Regions from separate parts of the Dehalobacter sp. CP genome, predicted to be linked through region 3. Evidence: riboswitches for the same ligand, from Rfam matches in the RefSeq annotation. Region 3 holds a riboswitch; each other region holds the start of a gene.

What was found. A riboswitch is a leader RNA that binds a small molecule or an ion and turns the genes downstream of it on or off. The one in region 3 is predicted to bind cobalamin.
Region 1: linked by a shared signal. The riboswitch ahead of AAH944_RS07800 (cobyrinate a,c-diamide synthase) and the one ahead of AAH944_RS12575 (ABC transporter substrate-binding protein) in region 3 are both predicted to bind cobalamin.
Region 2: linked by a shared signal. The riboswitch ahead of cobT (nicotinate-nucleotide--dimethylbenzimidazole phosphoribosyltransferase) and the one ahead of AAH944_RS12575 (ABC transporter substrate-binding protein) in region 3 are both predicted to bind cobalamin.
Region 4: linked by a shared signal. The riboswitch ahead of AAH944_RS14350 (energy-coupling factor ABC transporter permease) and the one ahead of AAH944_RS12575 (ABC transporter substrate-binding protein) in region 3 are both predicted to bind cobalamin.

The regions. Positions count from the first base shown of each region.
Region 1 is NZ_CP157399.1:1,559,096-1,564,515, reverse strand. Features, by position in the region: gene AAH944_RS07810 (ABC transporter permease) at 1-287, opposite strand, end outside; gene AAH944_RS07805 (ABC transporter ATP-binding protein) at 319-1,290, opposite strand; cobalamin riboswitch at 1,458-1,634, shown strand; gene AAH944_RS07800 (cobyrinate a,c-diamide synthase) at 1,841-3,214, shown strand; gene AAH944_RS07795 (bifunctional adenosylcobinamide kinase/adenosylcobinamide-phosphate guanylyltransferase) at 3,328-3,882, shown strand; gene cobS (adenosylcobinamide-GDP ribazoletransferase) at 3,866-4,639, shown strand; gene AAH944_RS07785 (hypothetical protein) at 4,636-5,031, shown strand; gene AAH944_RS07780 (histidine phosphatase family protein) at 5,024-5,420, shown strand, end outside.
Region 2 is NZ_CP157399.1:1,422,615-1,428,034, forward strand. Features, by position in the region: gene AAH944_RS07255 (FMN-binding glutamate synthase family protein) at 1-659, shown strand, start outside; gene AAH944_RS07260 (hypothetical protein) at 665-838, opposite strand; gene AAH944_RS07265 (hypothetical protein) at 855-1,784, opposite strand; gene AAH944_RS07270 (tetrahydromethanopterin S-methyltransferase subunit H family protein) at 1,996-2,949, opposite strand; cobalamin riboswitch at 3,111-3,288, shown strand; gene cobT (nicotinate-nucleotide--dimethylbenzimidazole phosphoribosyltransferase) at 3,392-4,510, shown strand; gene AAH944_RS07280 (accessory gene regulator B family protein) at 4,605-5,069, opposite strand; gene AAH944_RS07285 (hypothetical protein) at 5,299-5,420, opposite strand, start outside.
Region 3 is NZ_CP157399.1:2,526,961-2,532,380, forward strand. Features, by position in the region: gene AAH944_RS12565 (SPFH domain-containing protein) at 1-780, shown strand, start outside; gene AAH944_RS12570 (hypothetical protein) at 804-968, shown strand; cobalamin riboswitch at 1,014-1,190, shown strand; gene AAH944_RS12575 (ABC transporter substrate-binding protein) at 1,308-2,225, shown strand; gene AAH944_RS12580 (FecCD family ABC transporter permease) at 2,240-3,289, shown strand; gene AAH944_RS12585 (heme ABC transporter ATP-binding protein) at 3,290-4,561, shown strand; gene AAH944_RS12590 (adenosylcobinamide amidohydrolase) at 4,563-5,420, shown strand, end outside.
Region 4 is NZ_CP157399.1:2,897,264-2,902,683, forward strand. Features, by position in the region: gene AAH944_RS14335 (ATP-binding cassette domain-containing protein) at 1-293, opposite strand, end outside; gene cbiQ (cobalt ECF transporter T component CbiQ) at 293-1,084, opposite strand; gene AAH944_RS14345 (energy-coupling factor ABC transporter substrate-binding protein) at 1,068-1,394, opposite strand; gene AAH944_RS14350 (energy-coupling factor ABC transporter permease) at 1,412-2,152, opposite strand; cobalamin riboswitch at 2,284-2,478, opposite strand; gene rlmH (23S rRNA (pseudouridine(1915)-N(3))-methyltransferase RlmH) at 2,579-3,058, opposite strand; gene AAH944_RS14360 (alpha/beta-type small acid-soluble spore protein) at 3,204-3,413, shown strand; gene AAH944_RS14365 (acyl-CoA dehydratase activase-related protein) at 3,499-5,420, opposite strand, start outside.

The DNA of each region.
Region 1 (5,420 bases), 970 kb from region 3:
TTCTCCTTGGACATCCGGGTATAGCTGTTGTAGGTCATTTCATAAGTCACAGCAAACATCGCTGAAGATGCGATCAGCCCCGGAGCCAGAAAATCAAGGTAGGAAAGCCCGTTGATCTGCGTAATATAAACGCCCAGACCAAAGCCCATGGCCCAGAGATAAAGCAGCGGCTCCAGAAAATTAAACATCAAATTGGCTTTCCAGGTTTTGCCGAAAACCTTCAGATTCCGCAGAAATACCTTGAAGGTCAGTACGGGGTTAAGATCAGGCATTTTTATTCTAATCATATTCTTCCTCCATATCATCAGTACGCTAATCCTACTCCTCAAACTGACTGCGCTTACCATGCAGCGTTTCGCCGGTTAACTTCAGAAAAACGTCTTCAAGGTTAGTGGGCCTCAGCCGTTGATAGCTGACAGGAAGGTGTTCACCGACAATTCTTTGATTCAGGTTGTCAGCCATGGCTGGTCCGTTATCAGAATAGAGGACCAGATCATCTCCAATTTGTTGAAAAGATTTCCGCCACTCAGAGCTCCAGTGCAGGAGCTTATTTTGCATATCTGGACTTACCCCGAGTTCCAGCGCATATTGCCCGACATGCTTATCAATAAGATCTTCCGGTACACCTTGCTCGAGAATTTTTCCCTGATTGATGATGATCAGTCGGTCGCAGAGATGACTGGCTTCTTCAAGATAGTGTGTTGTCAGCAGCATGGTCGTACCACTTTCTTTTAACTGCCGCAGACGCTGCCAGACCATATGACGGGCGTACGGATCAAGCCCGGTGGTTGGCTCATCGAGAATCAATAGCTCCGGACGGTTGATCAACGCTCGTCCAATTGTCAGGCGTCGTTTCATGCCGCCGGACAGCTCGTCGACGACTGCATTGGCTTTACTTCGAAGATCCATAAAGTCCAGGATTTCAAAAGCCCGTTCCCTGGCTATACTACGCGGCAGACGATAATAGGAGGCATAGACCAGCAGGTTTTCCAGAACCGTCAGTTCCGGGTCAAGGTTGTCTTCCTGGGCAACAACACCGAGACGTGCTTTAATTTCCCGGGAATGCTTCGAAACATCCTGGCTGAAAACCGTCAGATGGCCCTCTGTTCTCGGGGACAAGCCAAAGACCATTCTGGCTAGGGACGTTTTGCCGGCGCCGTTTGGACCAAGAAGTCCAAAACACTCTCCCTGCCGGACAGTAAAAGAGATATTGTCAACGGCAGTGAAATCTCCGAATCGTTTGGTTAGGTTTCCGGCTGAAATGATATCGGCTGGAAGAGAATAAGACATGAAGAGGTACCTCCGCGAATTGCTGTTCTTTTTTCCTAGCGTATCAAAAGGAAGGCGGAAGAGCAAGGCCGGGTCTGTGAAAATATCAAATATCATGTAGGGAGAAGGCAAGGAGAAGACTATATACTGTTCTGCAGATTGCGGGTGGACACGTTGTGCGTCTTCTGGTATAATGGTATCGCTTAGGTTGCATTATTTTGCAATAATAGGGAAACAGGTGAAATACCTGTACGGTCCCGCCGCCGTAAGGTGGAGCAAATTCAAAGTTGCCACTGTTTACAATGGGAAGGCTGAATTTGCTTTGAAACCGAGTCGGAAGACCTGCCTGAGCCATTTTGCACTGTTTTCACGGAGGATGAAAGGTGTAGCATACGAATCATGCAGAAGTGTTTTGGACTGTTTGCAGATTGTGTAAGTAAAACCTCTTCCAACCGCCGGTTAGAGAGGTTTTTTGATGTCCATGGATGGACGAATGCCGCGATGCCAAGGACGGCAAGGAGCGGTGATGTCCACGGACCATCTCAGCTTCGATAGAAATGGAGAACAAGTCATGAAAGCCGTTATTCCACGTATTATGTTTGCGGCTGCAGGCAGCAGCAGCGGCAAGACCACCATCACCTGTGCGGTATTACAAGCTCTTCTGGAGCAAGGAGTTAATCCTGCTGCGTTTAAATGTGGGCCGGACTATATTGATCCGATGTTTCATACCGAAGTCATTGGGACAAAATCACGGAATCTGGATTTGTTTATGCTATCGGAAGAGGTATGCCGGTATTTGCTGGTCAAGAATTCCGAACAGTCACAAATCGCTGTTTTAGAAGGAGTAATGGGTTATTATGACGGGCTAGGCATTGGCAGTACCGTGGCAAGTTCTTACCATTTGGCTGCAGTAACGCAAACGCCTGTTATCCTTATTGTCAATTGTGCCGGTTCAGCAATCTCAATTGCAGCCTTGATCCAAGGATTCTGCCATTTTAGACCGGACAACGGGATCAAGGGCGTTATTCTGAATAATCTTACACCTTCCCTATACCCGCAGTATAAGGAAATGATCGAAAAAGAGACGGATATCCAGGTGGTCGGTTACTTTCCGAAGCTCAAAGAATGCGCGTTGGAAAGCAGGCATCTTGGATTAATTACAGCATCGGAAGTGGAAGACCTGCAGCAAAAAATGAAATTACTGGCCATACAGGCCAGAGAATCCATCGATCTGAAACAGCTGCTGCGTATTGCAGGCAGGGCCGCGGAAATAGACTATCATGAGGCCGGGATCGAGAGAATCTCTGCTGTTAAAGTCGCCGTAGCCAGAGATAAAGCCTTTTGTTTTTATTACCAGGACAGCCTCGACCTTTTGGAAACATTGGGAGCGGAACTGCAGTATTTTAGTCCGCTTGATGATCAAGCTGTACCGGAATGTGACGGACTGATTCTCGGCGGTGGTTATCCGGAATTATATACCGGACAGCTGGCCGGGAATACATCGATGCTGGCAAGCATCAGGCATGTTCTCTCCAATAATACTCCCTGTATAGCTGAGTGCGGCGGGTTCATGTATTTATTGGAACGTATTGCTGACAAGGACGGCAAACCTTATCCAATGGCAGGATATTTAGAAGGGGATGCTGTACTGACGGATAAACTGAACCGTTTCGGTTATATTACACTGACGGCGCAAAAGGACAACTTGCTGTGCGACAAAGGCGGCAAGATTAATGCGCATGAATTTCATTACTCTGATTCGACGGCCAATGGCGGCGGTTTTACGGCAGTCAATTCGTCCGGGAGCAGAACGTGGGACTGTATCCATGCCGATGAGAACCTCGTCGCCGGTTACCCTCACCTTCATCTCTGGGGAAACTCTGAGTTTGCGCGTTCGTTTATCCGGAAATGCAGCGACTTTCAGGCTGCCAGGATGGGTTCGTAAGACGTGCGTAAACAGGAAGAATTTGAATCATTTGCTGAATGGAACGATAGCTGATATAAAACGACAGCTGATATAAAGGGATATTTTTGTGAAAGGAAAGAGGCGGTGAGTAAATGTTGGCTTTGGTCAGCGGAGGCGTTGCCAGCGGAAAGTCTGAAATAGCAGAAAACTTAGCTGTCAGTTTGAATAAAGGAAAAATGGCCTATATTGCAACAATGGCTGCCTCAGATGAAGAGTGCCGCAACCGGGTTGTCAAGCACCGTCGGATGCGGGACGGCAAAGGGTTCAACACTTTTGAGTTTCCTTACGGACTTTCCGAGAAAATCCCTATTTTAAGCGGCTGCGATATCGCTTTACTCGAGTGCATGGGCAACCTGATTGCCAACGAAATGTATTTGCAGGAGCGCAGCCCGCAGGATGCTATTGAATGCATTCGCAATGATATCCGGCTGCTAGCGGCGACCGTACCGAATACCGTCATCGTAACCAGTACGATATTTGAGGATTTCAAAGCCTATGATGATTTTACGGCCGGCTATATCCGTGTACTGGCTGAAATAAATTCGGCAATTGCCGTGGCTGCAGATGTCGTGATTGAATCCGTCTGCGCGATCCCGGTTATCCATAAAGGAATGAAGGAGCTTTCCGGTTATGAAAATCTTGTATGAATCGTTTGTTGCAGCTTTTTCGATGTTTTCTAAAATTCCGATGCCTCAAATCGACTGGAACGAGAAGAATATGCGTTATTCTTTTATCTTCTTTCCTGTGGTCGGGGCTGTCATTGCCTTTGCTCTCTATTTCTTGTTTCTATTGTTGGAATATTTCGGATTCAGTCCCGTCTTTTTTGCTGCTGCAGCTGTGTTTGTTAACGTCATGATCACTGGCGGAGTTCACCTCGACGGTTATTGTGACACGACAGATGCCTTGAATTCCCATAAGGACCAAGAGGAAAAGCTTCGAATCCTTAAGGATCCTAATGTTGGAGCCTTCGCGCTTATCTATACGTCTGCTGTCCTTCTGCTGCAGTTTGCGGCGTGGTATGAGACCTATCTGAAACCGGACTTTTTCTTACTCGTTCTTGTTTCTTTTATCCTGTCACGTTCGATGGCTGCTTTAGCGGTTGTCTCCTTTCCGTGTGCCAGAGATACAGGACTTGCTGCAATTTTTGCAGGTTATGCTTCGAAGAAAGCGGTAAGAATCATTAGTTGCTTTATGGCTTTATTATCGATTGCGATGATGCTGTATGTAAGTGTGATTATCGGGATCATTGCAGTTCTGTTTATTATGCTGTCCTTTTACTTATTTAACCTCATGGTTCAAAAACATTTTGGGGGTATAACCGGCGATCTGGCAGGCTTTTACATTGTAGTAAGCGAAACAGGAATACTTCTGATTTCGGCAATAGCAGGAGGCGTTATACTATGATTTTGGTGATCGGAGGCGCTAGTCAGGGAAAATTAGAATTTGTCAGGAGCAAATGGGATATCGCTTCGGCAAACATTACGGACGGAGGGACTTGCAGCTTCGAAGAGGCTTTTCAGCGTCCGGTGCTTGACCATCTGCATCTGCTGATCAGACGTTTGCAGGAAGCCAGCCTTGATGCTCGGAAATTTATCGCTGACGGAATCGAGCAGCACCCTGGCATGATTCTGATTTGTGATGAATTAAGCTCAGCCGTGGTGCCGGTTTTAAAAGATGACCGGGAAATGCAGGAAACGACCGGGAGGGTCCTTTGCGCGGCCGCCCAGAAAGCGGCTAAGGTCTATCGTGTCTTCTGCTCCGTTCCGGTTCTGATTAAAGGTGAAGAGCATGACTAAGTTCCTGTACCTGATCCGGCATGGCAAGACGGAAGGAAATCTGAGACGCAAGTATATCGGAATTACGGATGAGCCTTTATGTGAACAGGGGATCTCCGAAATCCGTGAGTATATTGCTGCCGGCCACTATACGGCGGTTGAACATGTCTTTGTCAGTCCAAGGCTCCGCTGCCTTCAGACCAGGGAGCTGATCTATCCGGATATTCCTTATAGTACAATGCCCGAACTTGCGGAGTGCAGCTTCGGTATATTCGAAAACAAATCGTATGAACAGCTGAGGGACCTTGCCGAGTACAAAAGCTGGATCGATGGCGGCGGGAAACAGCAAGTCCCGGGCGGGGAACAGCCGGAAATGTTCAGGTCCCGCTGCCTGGAAGGTTTTAACCGTG
Region 2 (5,420 bases), 1.1 Mb from region 3:
GTCTACCTGCTCCTCCAGGTGTACAAAGTGCCGCAGATTGGCCCATATTGGTCAATAACCTGCGTAATAAAGCGAATGGAATACCCATTGCTCTGAAATTGATGGCCACGGACAAAATTGAAGAAGATTTAGGTTTAGCTGTAGATGCAGGGTTTGATGTCATTGCAGTCGACGGAACGCAAGGCGGATCTCTTGTTTCCAACCCCACGATGCAGGATGACTTTGGAATTCCCAGTCTCCATGTGTTAGTCCGCGCGGTCCGTTACTTACAAAACCGCGGAATTCGAGAACAGATAAGTCTGATTGTATCTGGCGGCTATTTTAATCCTGGAAGCTGTTTAAAAGCACTTGCGCTTGGTGCTGATGCTATTTATCTGGGTACCGTCCCCTTATATGCCTTAGCCAACAAGCAGCATAAAAAAGTAATCCCCTGGGAACCTCCTACGGTCCTTGTTAGCTATGCATCGAAATATAACAAAAAGCTGAACATAAACTTAAGCGCTGAAAGGGTATCCAATGTCTTACGCTCTATGGCCGTCGAAATGGAACAAGCCATTCGTGGCTTGGGGAAAACTTCTATCAAAGAGCTAAGCCCTAGCGACTTAGTGGCGCTTGATACGTTCTCTGCTGAATTAACTGGGGTAAAAAGAGCCTATTAGTTTAATTATAAACCTAGAATTTGCTTGAATTCTTCTTTTAACTGTTTCTTAAACTGTAGATTAGGCTTCACGGTTACCTTGTTTTCGCGCAATTGAGGCAGAATCTTGAGGAACCCGTAGTCTTCTTTTTCAGCTGTTCCGATCATTTCCTTTACCTTATAAGATTTTCGCATATTCATCAATCCCCTCCCCCTCTTAAATATCTCGTTCACGATTAATTACCAATTCCGTATAGGCTTCGTTGTTATGACAGATGTTGTTCCAGATACTATCGATGATCATAGCATCGACCTGCTGAAACAGATACTTTTCGCTTTGAACGTAGATGATGGCGCATATCTCACTTCTAAAGAATAAGGGAACAGCCATGATTGATGCGTCGTCGCTGATCCTAAAGTCCTTATTAATAATCGATTCCTGAGCCAGCTCCTTTAATGTGGCTCTATTCACAATCGGTACTTTATGATATGAGGCAATCTCTTCAGATACAATCAGATAATCGCAGTGTGTCTTTCTAATAGTATATAGTTTAAATTGGATATTGATTACCTTTGTTATACTTTTAATAAAATATGGATCCGTAATTTCTTTTCCAATGTTTTTGATATCTTCAATCATTTCCATTATCGATGCGTTATTTAAGATTCTTAATATCCCCATCAAGGCAACACTGACTTCATTCAGCATGGCATTTTTAATAACGGCAGACTCAGACAATATAGCCTCCATGCTAAGCTCTCCGTAAGGTGTTTTAATGCCAATCGTTTTAAAACTTAGAAACGGCAGTTTAATCATTAATAACCATAATAAAATATATAAGACGATTCTTATCCCTTGAAATACGGGTGCTTGAAGAATTTGGGCAAAGACACCTAAATGATTTGTATTTATCCCTACAGGATTACTTAGAAATAACTCCTCACAGAAATAAAAGCCAATAAATATTGCGATCAGTGCGATGAATATCCCCCATATTTGTCTGGCATTTAACCGTTTTACCTGATAAAGTGTTTTAGACAAAAACGTTTCAAATGTGCCAAAGCATGTTATGATCACTGCTCCTAAAATGGTTCCTAAAACAGTACCACAAGCTATCCCTATTAAGATTCCGCATTTTGCAATCAAATTATTGTCCTCACTTTTGTCCGATTACAACATCAGTACCAATATATGGTAAGATATAGTCAAAAATTACTCCTTGTGGAATATTTTAAATAATTTCTAATATACAAATATATAAACAGCTCCTTCCAGGCAGTATCCTTAACACAGGATCCACTTCAGAAAGGAGCTGTTTGTTTAATACATTCACTTACAAAATGTACAATATTGTATTTTATTTGGTCTTATCAAATTCTATCAGTTTCTGAGCAAAATCACCATAAAATCTATACAGCGGATGCTTTGGATTAGCCGGCAGCTCCTGGCTTTCGTCATAAGCCAAAGTTGAAACTATCATTGAAGCTGCCGCTACAGCAGGCAGTACGCTTGGCGCCGCTTTGATCGGACCATAGAATAAGAAATCGCTCCACAGGACGGCCGATACTGCATGTACTGCAGCATTCATGGCGGAAAAGCCTTCCCCACCCCACATTTCCCGGCTTTCTTTCCACATATACGTCCCATTAGCAGGAGCTGATCCAACCGGCCAGCCGGTTTCCGCTTTGATTTGTTTACCTGCCAAGGCTGAAAAAGAAATAGACGGAAGATTCATGACTGTCGTATCGATCAAGACCGAGGCAAAATCTTTCGCTCCAATGGCTGTCAGCATTTCACGGCATGTATGTACCCTGCCGGAAGGAGTCTGGTTCGTTTCATCGAAGACCTGCAGGACCACGTGTTTAATTCCCAGCTCTTTTAATGCCGCTGCCTGGCCGATCATGTCTTTATCCCAGGGTGTAATGCTGTTATATAAAATTTTGTCCTGAATACCAAGACCGGCAGCATATTCTGCCGCATCAAGACGCGCTTTTTCTCCCCAAATGTCAATAGCAAAAGGGTGGTTGCTGATTGTAAGGTAAAAATCAATATATTCCTTCATCTCATCTGCGGAAACCGCTGTCAAAGCTACTATGGCAGGTATCCCTGTCTGATCGGACAGCTCTTCCTGCCTGAGAATGTATGAGCGGGCTTTTTCACGATCAAATTTCCTGTCACGGCGGCTTTCCAAAATACGGTCTCCGTTATGAAACATTGAGGATATAAGCAGAGGCGGATTATCTCCAGGTTGGCCACCGATAATCATGTCACAGATACGGAAAACTTTTGGTGTTAAGTCATATTTAAACATTTCTTCTCCAATATCTCTTTGGATGATTTAGCAAATCATATTATACCATAGATCATTGCAAATAACCATTATTTAACAGCAATTGCCAGATTGAGTGATTATTTAAAAATTAATTTGACTTGACTTTATTTATGATTTTCGTTATCTTAATAGAAGTTGAATATATTTATATAATCTTAGGTGCCCCACTAAGGGGAGAATAGGAAAATCGGTAATAATCCGATACGGACCCACCACTGTGTAGACGAGTCCTCGCTGATCCACTGGCGTATGCTGGGAAGGTGCGTTCAGGACGTTCGAGTCTGAGTCAGGAGGCCTGCCTAAGAGGTAAAAGTCTTTCCTGGGTAATGGAAAGCGGCGGTGATGACGGCAAAATCCCGACCACAAGCATATTTGTGGTGGGGTTTTATTTATTTTTTAATATTTAATTGGAGGTTTTTAAATGAGCAGCCTTACAAAATTTCATGGTTTGGAAAATCTGAAAAATGCGACTGAGCAGGAACTTGAAATTGCCTTGCAAGAACTGATGGGTGGAATCAAAGCGCTCAATCAGGAAGCCTTGGCAGGCATGAAAAGCCGTGTAGACGCGAAAATCAAGCCCCTCGGAAGCTTAGGTGTCTTAGAGGATATTGCACAACAGCTCGCAGGCATATTTGGCACCACGCATCCAAAAATCAATAAAAAAGCAGTCCTGCTTATGGCCGGAGATCATGGTGTTGTCGTCGAAGGCGTCAGTGCTGCACCTCAGGAAATCACGAAACAAATGTTCTATAGTTACCTGAATGGCGGTGCAGGTATCAATGTCCTCGCCCGGAATGCCGGAGCAGATGTTATCAGTACGGACATCGGCATTGCCACCCCGTTGGATGCTCCTGAGCTTATGGCCTACCGGGTTAAAAATGGAACAGACAATATGGCGAAAGGACCGGCAATGAGTCGTCAAGAGGCCATGCTTGCAATACTGACAGGTGCAAGAATTGCCGCCAATGCGATTGACTCTGGTGTTAATCTGTTAGCAACAGGTGAAGTCGGTATTGGCAATACAACACCGAGCGCCGCCTTGATCTCTGTGTTTACCGGTCACTCTGTTGAGGATGTTACCGGCCGCGGAACAGGCTTAAAAGATGATGCCCTGATTAATAAGCAAAACGTGATTAAATGCGCAATCGAAATTAATCAGTGTGACCCTGCCGCGCCAATTGACACCCTGGCTAAAATCGGCGGACTCGAAATTGCTGCGCTCGTTGGAGCAATCCTCGAAGCTTCCTATCAACATGTACCGATTATCCTCGACGGCATCATTTCATCTGCTGCAGCAATAACCGCAGCAAAACTAGCACCCCTGTCCACTTCCTATATGATTGCTTCTCATAGTTCAGAAGAGCTTGGACAGCATCTAGCGCTTCATCAGCTTGGGCTTAAACCCAGACTTGACTTCCATATGAGACTTGGAGAAGGCACAGGTGCCGCCCTAATGTTCCCGATGGTGGAGGCAGCCCTTAAAGTCGCTGATGAAATGGCTACATTTGAACAAGCTGCAGTTACCACCGGAGACTTCTAAAATCTGCAAAGAAAGATAAAAAAGACATGTACGGCATAATCCGTGCATGTCTTTTTTGCATAATCATCGATAATGGAAACTCTTGATAGTTTAATTAGATCCCAATCTTTTGCATCAGCTTGTCACTTGCTAATACAAAATTCTTGCCGATAGCTGTCTGCATAAACGCCTGAAAAAGAATTCCGAGGTTTGCAGGGATAAGGATCACTTCGATCAACGGATATACGTTAATTTGAGATGCGATCCATCTGGCAGCTAATGACAACCCGGTAAAGAAAACCATGGAAAAAAACAGACAGCGCCGGTAGCTGGAACAATGAGAACCGCCGGTAAACACCCGTAAAGCCAAAGCAGAAAACATTATCACGAACGTATACACAATGGTACCGAATATTGCAGATACCCCTACGGTTAGAACTAATTCAATCATTACCCCAAGAAGCAAGGCTAAACTATATTCTATTTTCACTTTATGGACGGCGTCCATTTCTTCACCTTTTACCATACGATTTGTCAAATGATGTGCAACACCCTCGAGATCAAACAATTGTTCACCCATCCTCCAGTCTTTGTTTTAGAAAATGATAAGATCAATTACCTTTCTGTGGATAATGTAGAAAATATAGCCATCTAAATATAATATAATTCTATGTACCTTTGGTATTTCCTGCTAAATTGTTTGTTGAAATTACATAATAGTCCTACATGAAATGAGGATATAAAAAACGCCTCGTATTTATTACGTGGCGTTAATCTCGATATTATGCTATTTATTATTATGCTATTTATTATTGCACACCTTGGTTTTGCTCAAGATTATATTTGAAATCTGCGACGCGCTGGACATAACTATCTGGATCAGCTGAGCCGCCGTCTTCCATCTGCTTTTGACAGCCTTCAAGGCCGTAGT
Region 3 (5,420 bases):
ATTGTCGCCTCAGTCCAAGAAACAGGATTCACGAATATCGTCCTGGCAGTGATTCTGCTTCTTCTGGCACTGATTGTCTCAACCGGCATCCAGATTGTCCAGCCAAATCAAGCCAAAGTACTGACCTTCTTCGGCAGCTATATCGGCAGCATTCGCGAACCTGGCATCTGGATGACGGTTCCGTTCGTTGCCGCAAAGAAGATTTCCCTAAAAGTCCGCAACTTCAACAGTGAGCGTTTGAAAGTCAATGATGTCGACGGTAATCCGATTGAAATTGCTGCGGTTGTCGTCATCAAAGTGGTTGACTCGGCTAAAGCTGTATTTGATGTTGACAATTATGAACAGTTTGTAGAAATCCAAAGTGAGACAGCATTGCGCCATGTTGCAACCAAATATCCTTATGACAATTATGAAGAAGGTGACGTTTCCTTAAGGGGCAACACCGAGGAAGTAGCCGAAGAGATTGCGAAGGAACTTCAGGAACGCCTTACACTTGCCGGCGTGGAAGTAATTGAAGCCCGCCTGACCCACCTGGCCTATGCCACCGAGATTGCGAGCGCCATGCTTCAGAGGCAACAGGCCAACGCAATCCTGGCCGCCCGTCAGAAAATTGTGGAAGGTGCTGTCGGAATGGCCCAGATGGCCATTCAGCAGTTGGAAAACAGCGGGACAATTGAACTTGACGACGAACGCAAGATGGCAATGATCAACAATCTACTTGTGGCAATTGTCTCCGACCGTTCAGCTCAGCCAGTACTCAATACCGGCACCCTGTATTAAAAAGCGTCGGCAGGAGCAGGATAATGGCAGACAAGAAGAACTTTCCGCTGCGTATCGATCCAAAGCTATTCAGCATTATTGAAGAATGGGCGTCCGACGAATTCCGGAGCGTCAACGCTCACATTGAATATCTCCTGCGGGAAAGCGTCCGAAAAGCCGGAAGGATTCCTAAAAAAAATTCAGATTGACAAAAAGTTTCTTCTATGCAATATTGTTAGCGTAGGGAAATGAGAAATGAATGATTAATCCCAGGTGCCTCAAGATGAGGAGAATAGGGAAGACCGGGAAACCGGCGCGGACCCACCACTGTATGCGGAGACGAATTCCGAATGCCACTGGATATGATCTGGGAAGGCCGGGAGGAGAATGACCCGTAAGCCAGGAGACCTGCCTAGGATTGGGAAGATGATGTAATGGTAAGAACACTTCCTTCAATGATTAAACGACTTAGAATGGGAAAGTCTCTTAGAATATAAGAGACTTTTATTTTGTTTATTAAAAAGAATCGAAACAAAGGAGAAATGATTATGAAGAAGAAACCAACTGCACTACTGCTGATTCTGCTCCTGGTGCTTACCCTGGCCCTTGGACTGGCCACAGGCTGCTCAGCGCAAAATGAGCAAGCCTTGAAGGGAAAAACGTTTACAGACACGATGGGCAGACAGATCACCCTTGACGCCTACCCCCAGAAAATTATTTCTTTAGCCCCTGCTATTACTGAAATACTTTTTGCCATTGGCCTTGATCAGGAAATTATCGGTGTAACCGATTACTGTGATTATCCCGAACAAGCGTTGACTAAAGAAAAAATGGGCGGGTTTAAGAACCCGAATCTGGAAACGATTGTCGCCGCCGAGCCCGATATGGTCTTTATTGCAGCCGGCGTGCAGGAAGATGTCATCAAGAAGCTTGAAGAGCTGAAGGTGACGGTTGTTGTACTCGATGCCGATACGATCGACCAGGTTATCAGCAATATCGAATTGGCCGGTTCTCTGACCGGTAAGGAAGCAGAAGCCAAGAAAGTCGCTGCAGATATGAGAACCAGAATGACAAATATAACCTCCAAACTCAAAGACGTCGCCAAGCCGACCGTGTTTGTGGAAATTTGGGACGATCCTCTAATGTCGGCCGGTTCAACCAGTTTTGTCAATAACCTTATCGAAGTTGCCGGAGGCGTCAATATTGCTGCCGGCAATACTGAAAAATTTTATAATTACAGCATGGAAAGTCTGCTCCAAGCCGATCCGGATTATTACATCATCAATACTCATGCCCATACCCCTGCAGATATCCAAAACAGGACCGGCTATGAAGTCTTAAGTGCGGTGAAAGACAACAAGGTATATGCTGTCGACGACAACCTGATCAGCCGCTCAGGCCCAAGAGTCATCGACGGTCTGGAGCAAATCGCAAAGATTATTCATCCTGAAGTTTTTGGAAGTTAACGGTGCTATCAATCATGGATGTTTTAAACAACCGGAAAAGTTGGAAGTACCTGCTGATCTGCTTCACCTTGTTCTTGATTGCTGTGGGCATTTTTTGCACAACGGTCGGCTCAGCAGATATTTCGTTTAAAGAGAGCGCCGGAATTATCATGAGCAAAGTACCTTTATTGAATCACTGGTTTCATGCTGAAGACTATTCCCATGTCCATCAAACGATTATCTGGTCTCTGCGTGTTCCGAGGGTCATTCTGGCAGCTTTGGTTGGCGGAGCTCTGGGCGTCATCGGAGGCACCCTGCAAGGTTTTTTTAAAAACCCGATGGCCGATCCTTACGTAATGGGTGTATCCTCCGGAGCAGGTTTGGGTGCGACGGTCGCCATCATCACCGGCGCAGGCGGTTTCCTGGGCATGATCGAAATTCCTGTTTTCAGTTTTATCGGTGCTTTTCTGACAACCTGGATTGTCTACTCCCTAGCCAAAGTCGGGAAAAAAGTCGTTGTCACGACACTGCTGCTGGCAGGGGTCGCACTCAGTGCGTTCCTGTCAGCAGTCATGTCTTTCCTGATGGTTTTGAATACGGATGATATCGATAAAATTTATCTATGGCTCATGGGCAGTTTTGCCAACAAGAGCTGGGAGCATATCCAACTTGCTGCGCCGTTTATCCTTATTGGCGTAATTGTCTTATTCGCTTTAGCGAAGGAAATGAATGCGATGGTATTCGGCGACAGTACCGCCCAGCATCTTGGCATCAATCTTGGGAAACTGCAAATCATTCTGCTGATGGCCACCTCCCTGACAACAGCGGGAGCCGTGGCATCCTGCGGCTCCATTGGTTTTGTCGGACTGATCGTTCCGCATATTGTCAGGATTATGGTTGGTCCGGATCACCGGGTCCTGCTTCCACTCTCCTTTCTGGTGGGTGGGACCTTTTTGGTGATTACCGATACGATTGCCAGGACATGCCTGGGTTCACAGGAAATCCCTGTTGGTGTCATCACTGCGCTTTTTGGCGGACCCTTCTTCATCTATCTGCTGAAGAAAAAGAAAGAGAGAGTAATATAAGTGGATTCTTCAATCATTGCCAGCAACCTTACATTCACCTATGGCAGTAAAAATATTCTGGAAGACTTAAGTCTGGAAATCAGCAAGGGCAGCTTTGTGTCCATCATCGGCCCCAACGGGTCCGGCAAATCTACCCTGCTGAAAAATATTACCGCAGAAATTACTCCCCAAAAAGGAGTTGTCCTGCTCGATGATCAGGATATTTTTAAGATTAGGAAAAAAGATCTTGCCAAAACGATCGCAGTGGTCCCCCAGGATACCGGAGGGGATTTTGCTTTTTCTGTCATGGAGACGGTACTGATGGGCAGAATGCCCCATCAAAAGAGATTTGAGGGCGATTCTGAAAAGGATATGGAGATTGCTCAATGGGCGATGGAACTGACAAACGTTTGGCATCTGAGGGACCGTTCTGTGAACGAACTAAGCGGAGGCGAGCGGCAAAGAGTCATTGTGGCGAGAGCCTTAACTCAGGAACCCAAAGTGCTGCTGCTCGATGAACCCACCTCTCATTTAGATATCCAGCACCAATACGAATTACTGGAGCTTCTGGATCGTTTGAATAAAACCAAAGGCCTGACCGTGATTACTGTTTTGCACGACCTTAACCTTGCTGCCCAGTTCAGCCATAAAATCATTCTTCTCGATAAAGGCAGAATTGTGGCTTATGGCAGTCCTGTTGAAGTGTTGACAGCCCAGAAGATCCGGGATAGCTACCATATCGAAGTTGCGATTACTACGAATGAAATCACCGGACGCTTTAATATTATTCCGTTAAGTAAAAAAAAGGACCGGAGTGAGGCTGCCAGGGATATACGTATCCATTTACTCTGCGGTGGCGGAAGCGGTGTCTATCTGATGGAACAATTGGTTCAGGCCGGTTATCAGGTGAGCTGCGGCGTCCTGAACATTGGAGATTCGGACTGGAAAAAAGCCAAAGAGCTCGGCATTGCCGTTTCCGAAGAAGCTCCTTTTGCCCCCATCTCCGCCGAAGCCTTTAACATGAACGAAGAGCTTCTAAATGAAGCAGACCTGATCATTGTTTTGTCCGTCCCTTTCGGGTACGGGAACATCGTCAATTTAGAACAGGTTTCCGTGGCCTTACACCTTAAAAACAAAAAGGTAATGATTGTGGAAACTGAATCAGAACAGTGGGATTACACAGGAGATTTTACCGGTGGCAAAGCTAACAGCCTTCTTGCCGGCATGATGCAGCACGGCGCAGAGAAGTTCGGCAGTATCCGGGAACTATTAGGTAGGATCGGAGGAAAATGATTTGCTTCTGTGGACTTACGAAACAGGTGATACTGTTGAGCGCTATAAAGACAGTATCATTATTTCTTTCAAGGATGACCGCAAGGTCCTGAGTACCGCCCATTTAAACGGTGGTTACCGCGAAAACCTGAAATTTGTTTTTAACCACGATATTAATTCCGGGATGGGTTTGAGGTGTGACATCACTCCAGCCGTCTATGAGGAACATATGAAGCTGATTGCCGCGGAATTGGGTCTTGATCCTGAAGCCTCTGCAGGCCTTCTGACGGCTGCTGCCATGAATAATGCGGCTATTCGGACAGCAAGCTACGAAGATCTAACTGTCACCGCAGTGGTAACCGGCGGCATCGAAATGAACGGCGGCCGGATCGGTGATCCCGCTTTTTTTCATGAACGGCAGGGGGAAACGGTAACCATTCCGGCTGGAACGATTAATATTCTGCTGTATATCAATGCCGATCTTCCGGAAGAGACCCTGACCCGAGCACTTGTGACCTGTACAGAAGCCAAAACGGCTGCCCTGCAGGAGCTTATGGCCGGCAGCTGTTACTCCAGAGGCATCGCCACAGGATCAGGCACAGACGGGACGGTCATCATCTGCAACAGCAAGTCTGGCTCCCGGCTTTTCTATGCCGGCAAACACAGCAAATTGGGAGAACTGATCGGAATTACCGTCAAACAAGCTGTGAAGGAGGCTCTTTTCCTGCAGACCGGTCTTTGTCCGGAATACCAGTTCAGTCTGCTGAACCGCCTGAAAAGATTCGGTATCAATGAAGAAACCCTCTGGCAGGAATACCAGAAGGGCATCGGTGTCCTAGAATGTCAGGGATCTGGATCTACCTATCAAGCGGAATCGAGT
Region 4 (5,420 bases), 370 kb from region 3:
AAAACAATGCCAACAGATTTTCGAAGCTGTTTGAGACCTTTTACTGAATAATCCAGCGGCAGGCCCTTGAATAGGACTTCGCCGCCTGAAGGCTTATTGATGCCGTTAAAGGAAAGCAGCAACGTTGATTTTCCAGCACCGTTGCTTCCGAGGACTGCTGTCGTTTTCCCCTGTTTAATCCCGAGTGACAGGGCCTTTAAGGCCTGGGTTCCATCACTGTAGATGTAGTGGAGATTTCTGACTTCCAAGATATTTTTAGCCTCCACATTTTCAATCAAGCCATTTTTGGCCATTATAGCAAGCCTCCTGTCCATTGTTTGGAAAACAGCGCAACTGCAATCAGGAATAGGTTAATCAGCACAATCGGAATATATTCCGTCCAATGAGTCTCCGCCTGCTCATGGATCACACTGAGCTCACCGTCATATCCCCTGGCCTCAAGCGCAATATACAGTTCATCCGCCCTCTGATAAGACCGGATAAAAAGCGAAGAAGCCAGACCCGCCAATGAACGGTATCCGGAGGAAAGCCCCGCATAGCCCAAGCGGGAATTCTGCGCCGTAAACATGGTTTCTGCCATTTCCAAAAATACAAAGATAAACCGGTAGATTAGTCCCATCAATTCAACCATTAGTCTTGGAACTTTAAGCTTCCGAAGAACCGCCAGCAGGTCTACCATCGGCGTACTCAGCGATACGTAATACAGACAGGAAACCGCGCCAAGCGCTTTAAAAAACAGATTCGCCGCACTTAGAATACCGGACTGCGACACCCCAATATACATGCCAAATGCATATATAGAGAATACAAAAACATCTTTGTCCCCTGAAACATTGACCGCAATGGTTAAAACGCCGATCACTAAAAAGGAAAGCGGGACAAGCATCAGTCTAATAAAAATTCCAACAGGTGTACCGCCTTTGCAAACGGTATACCAACCCATGATCAGGAGCGTCAAGATTGACACCGCAACGGAATCAGCCCAGAGACAGATCCCCAAAACCAAAACGGCTAAGACCAGCTTTTTCAATGGATTCGTTTGTTTAAGCCTGGATAAATAAGCGTATTTATCGATGTAAATCATTGTTTACCGGTTCTTCCTTTTTCTTACGACCCCGCAGATAACCTAACCCGTAGCCCAAAACACCTGCTCCGACAGCTGCCTGAAGCGCAAACAACAAGCTTTCAATTTCTCCGCTGGGCGGCTCCCAAATCGGTGAGAACCAGGCCTGGTAATTCCCGTTAAGTTCTGTTATAGCTTGTTCAGCTTGGCTGTCAGCCCCAGCAAATTCCGCATTCTTTTGCACAATCAGGGGTATAACGGCAAGCGCTATGACAATCGTAATTAAAATAATATTTGTGATGATAACCCGATTTTTATTCTTCGGTTTCATCGTTTCTACAGACACTTTCAGACCTCCTTTGAAAGTATTTTTAAGTCTTTAAGCTCATCCCCTGCATAGGATGAAATCGCCTTAAATATCAGCACAGTCAAAATACCTTCACTGATCGCCAATGGTACTTGCGTTAAGGCAAAAATACCTAGAAACTTGGTAAGTGATGCCATAACGCCGCCTGTTTCAGCTGGAAACGCCAGTGCAAGCTGCACCGATGTCGTGACGTAAGTCAATAAATCCCCAAGTGCGGCAGCGAGAAACACAGCAAGCCACTGCGGTCCATTTGCTTTCTTCACAATTTTATATGTAGCAAAAGCTACCAGCGGCCCCACAATGCCCATCGAAAAAGTATTTGCCCCCAATGTTGTCAATCCGCCATGGGCCAGTAAGACAGCCTGAAACAGCAGTATGATCAAGCCAATTACGGCCATTGCGGTCGGTCCGAACAAGATAGCGCCAAAGCCAACCCCTGTAGGGTGCGAACTGCTTCCTGTAACGGAAGGAATCTTCAGGGAAGACAAAACAAAAGCAAAGGCGCCTGCCATCGCCAAAAGCATTAATGTTTTGGGATGCTCTCCAACAGTTCTTCTGATAGAAAAAAAACCAGCCAGAACAAAAGGTATTGCCAAAGCACCCCAAGTAATACACCAACCCGCAGGAAGGAAGCCCTCCATGATATGCATGGCATATGTCTGCTGGGGCAAGAACATAAACATAAGTACGAGACCCATTATCCAAATCTTTTTATTTATCATCGTCAAACTCTCCTATATAAGATATGAAACAAAAAACCTCTCAACATCTTACGTCGAGAGGCTCATATGCTAGGAAGTTTTCCTCGGTAGTCTTGCACATACATCCCCCTCTCTATCACTCGTAGAGTATATGGTGAGACACTAAAACAGGTAGGTCTTCTGGCTTAAGCATCATCGATCTTCAGACCTTCCCAGTTTCCCAGTGGTATACCTGAAGAACTCCACTTTCACAGCGGCGTGACCGCGCGGGCTTCTACCCGACTTTCCTTATTCATTGAATGATACGCTTATCAGCTTCATTCAACACCTGTTCTGCCTATTCAGTTTTAATCCTGATTCATTATATCGCTCTTTCGACAAGGAATCAATATTATTTTTACTTTAGCCTTGAACATATTAATTGAAGTATCTTTACCTCCATCAATTCTATTTGTGGTAGGGTTCCCCTTTGCTGATCTTGCACGCCCGGTAAATCTGCTCCAGTAGGATAAGCCTGATCATCTGGTGCGGAAAGGTAAGCTTCGAGAACGACCACCGGTAATCGGCCCGTTTTCGGATTTCATCTGCCGTACCGAGAGATCCGCCAATCACAAAAGTGATCCGGCTCTGGCCTGAAAGCCCTTTTTCATCAAACAAAACGGCAAGTTCGGGTGAAGAAAGTTCCTTTCCCAGAAGATCCAGCAAAACTACATAATCCTGAGGTGAAATTAATTTAAGAACCTTTTCAGCTTCTTTCTGTTTTACTCTTGCTTCGTCGGCAGCTGATGCCCTTTCGGAGCATGGTTCGTCCTCAACTTCAATCATCTCAAGCCGAATGTACGCACCAAGACGCTTGGCGTATTCCTTCAGCCCTTCTTTTAAATAATTTTCTTTGATTTTCCCTACTGCCAGAACTTTGATCTGCAGCATGTTTTCTCCAACTCCAGTCACTATGTTTGCGTCCAAACATTTGCATTTAAAAAACTTGAAGGTTAAATCTCTCTGATATTGGATTATTTACAATGAAGATTTTTTTCAAAAGTGTCAATAATATTGATGGAGGTGAAAAAAAATGAGCAAAACAAGTGAAAGCAAAAAAAAGCTGCTGCAGAATCTAAAAATGGAGGCTGCGGCTGAAATCGGCCATCTTGATTTTGTAAGGGAAAATAACGATCACTATAAAGGCGATGTCACTGCCAGACAGAATGGTCTGGAAGGAGGCCCGATCGGCGGCCAGATGGTCAAAAAAATGATCGCCTATGCCAAACAGCAGATGAAATAGAATAACGGACTCATTTAGTATTCCTAATCTACTTCAATAAATATTCAAAACTTCTTCAGCGTACAATACTGAAGGGGTTTTTTTATTAAATAATCTTCTGTTCGGAATACGGCTCTTTACCTTCTTCAGCGTTATGCGAAGCTGCCGCTCCCTCGCCGGGTGCAGATTGCATTTGCCCGGCATTGTTATTTATTTTATTTCTATTGTTTGTATTGGCATTATTGACTGCTTCCGCCTTCTCCATATTTTTGAAAGCGACTGAAAGCATCAGTTTAATTCTGTTAATCTGATTCACTTGGCTGGCACCCGGATCGTAATCGATTGGCACAATATTCGCCAGCGGGTAGTGCCGTTTAAGTTCACGGACCATCCCTTTACCCGTGATATGATTTGGCAGGCAGGCAAACGGCTGCAGACAGGCGACGTTTGTTGCTCCGCTTTCTATCAGTTCCAGCATTTCCGCGGTTAGGAACCAGCCTTCGCCGGTCTGATGTCCAAGATGCATGATTTTGCCGGCCATATCGGCCAACTCATAAATCGATTTGGGAGGATGGAAACGGTTGCTCTTTGCCAGAGTACGTTTCATTACCCGGCGGTAGTTTTCCAACCGCCAGATAATATAGCGGCTGATAAGTTCGCTTTTCAGTGAGCCAGCGAGTTCTTTTCTTCTGAATATTGTTCCATACGCACAGTACATAAAGAAATCCATCAGATCCGGCAGAACGGCTTCGGCGCCTTCCTTTTCCAGAACATCCACAATAAAATTATTGGCAAATGGATGAAATTTGACGAGGATCTCCCCAACCACCCCGACCTTTGGTTTCTTAACATCCAGGATCTCGATACGATCGAAGTCCTGGATAATCCGGCGGATATTCCGGTGATATTGCCGCAAGCTCATCGCCGCGAGAGTCGGCTTCAGGTCCTTCAGCCATTTAGCCAGGAGGGCATTCGTTTCTCCTTTATTTTTCTCATAGGGTCGTATGGCATTGGTTACGCGCATCAGCAGATCGCCATAAACCGTAGCCATCACGCAACGCTTGATCATCTTCATAGAAAGTTTGAACCCGGGATTGGATTCGAGACCGCCGGCATTAAGGGAAATAACCGGAATCTGTTCCATGCCGGCATCTTTCAGGGCCTTACGGATAAAACCGATATAATTGCTGGCCCGACAGCCGCCGCCTGTTTGCGACATAATGACTGCCGTCTTGTTCAGGTCATAACGGCCTGATTTCAACGCCGCCATAATCTGACCGACAACCAGGATTGAAGGATAGCAGGCATCGTTATGCACATGCAGAAGTCCCTGTTCGACAACATCCATCTCGACATCAGGCAGAATCTCTATCTTATAGCCTTCCAAACGGGTAGCTTCTTCAATCAGTTCAAAATGGATCGGTGCCATCTGTGGAGAAAGAATCGTATACTCATACTTCATTTCTTCTGTAAACATGACTCTTTTTGGTGTCTCAAAAAGCTTATGCGCATGAATTTCTTTTTTGTCTCTTTCCTTCATTGCAGCGAGCAATGACCGTATCCGGATACGAATAGCACCCAGATTATTGATCTCATCAATTTTAACCAAGGTATAGGTCTTTCTGTACTGGTGCAGTATCTCCTGAACCTGATCCGTGGTGACGGCATCCAGTCCGCAGCCAAACGAATTCAATTGGACAAGTTCCAAGTCATCCCTGGTTGCCACAAAACTTGCTGCCGCATACAGCCTGGAGTGGTAGACCCATTGGTCGAGGACGCGCAGAGGCCTTTCCACCTGACCAAGATGAGCGACAGAATCTTCAGTCAGCACAGCGATCCCCAGACCGGTAATCATCTCTGGAATCCCGTGGTTGATCTCCGGATCGGTATGATACGGCCGACCAGCAAGTACGATACCTTTCAGGTTGTTCTTTTGCAAATAGTCCAATACTTCTTCCGCTTTGTTTCTGAGGTCCTGGCGAACAGCATCTCTTTCGGCAAAAGCCTTATCTACAGCACTTGCTGCCT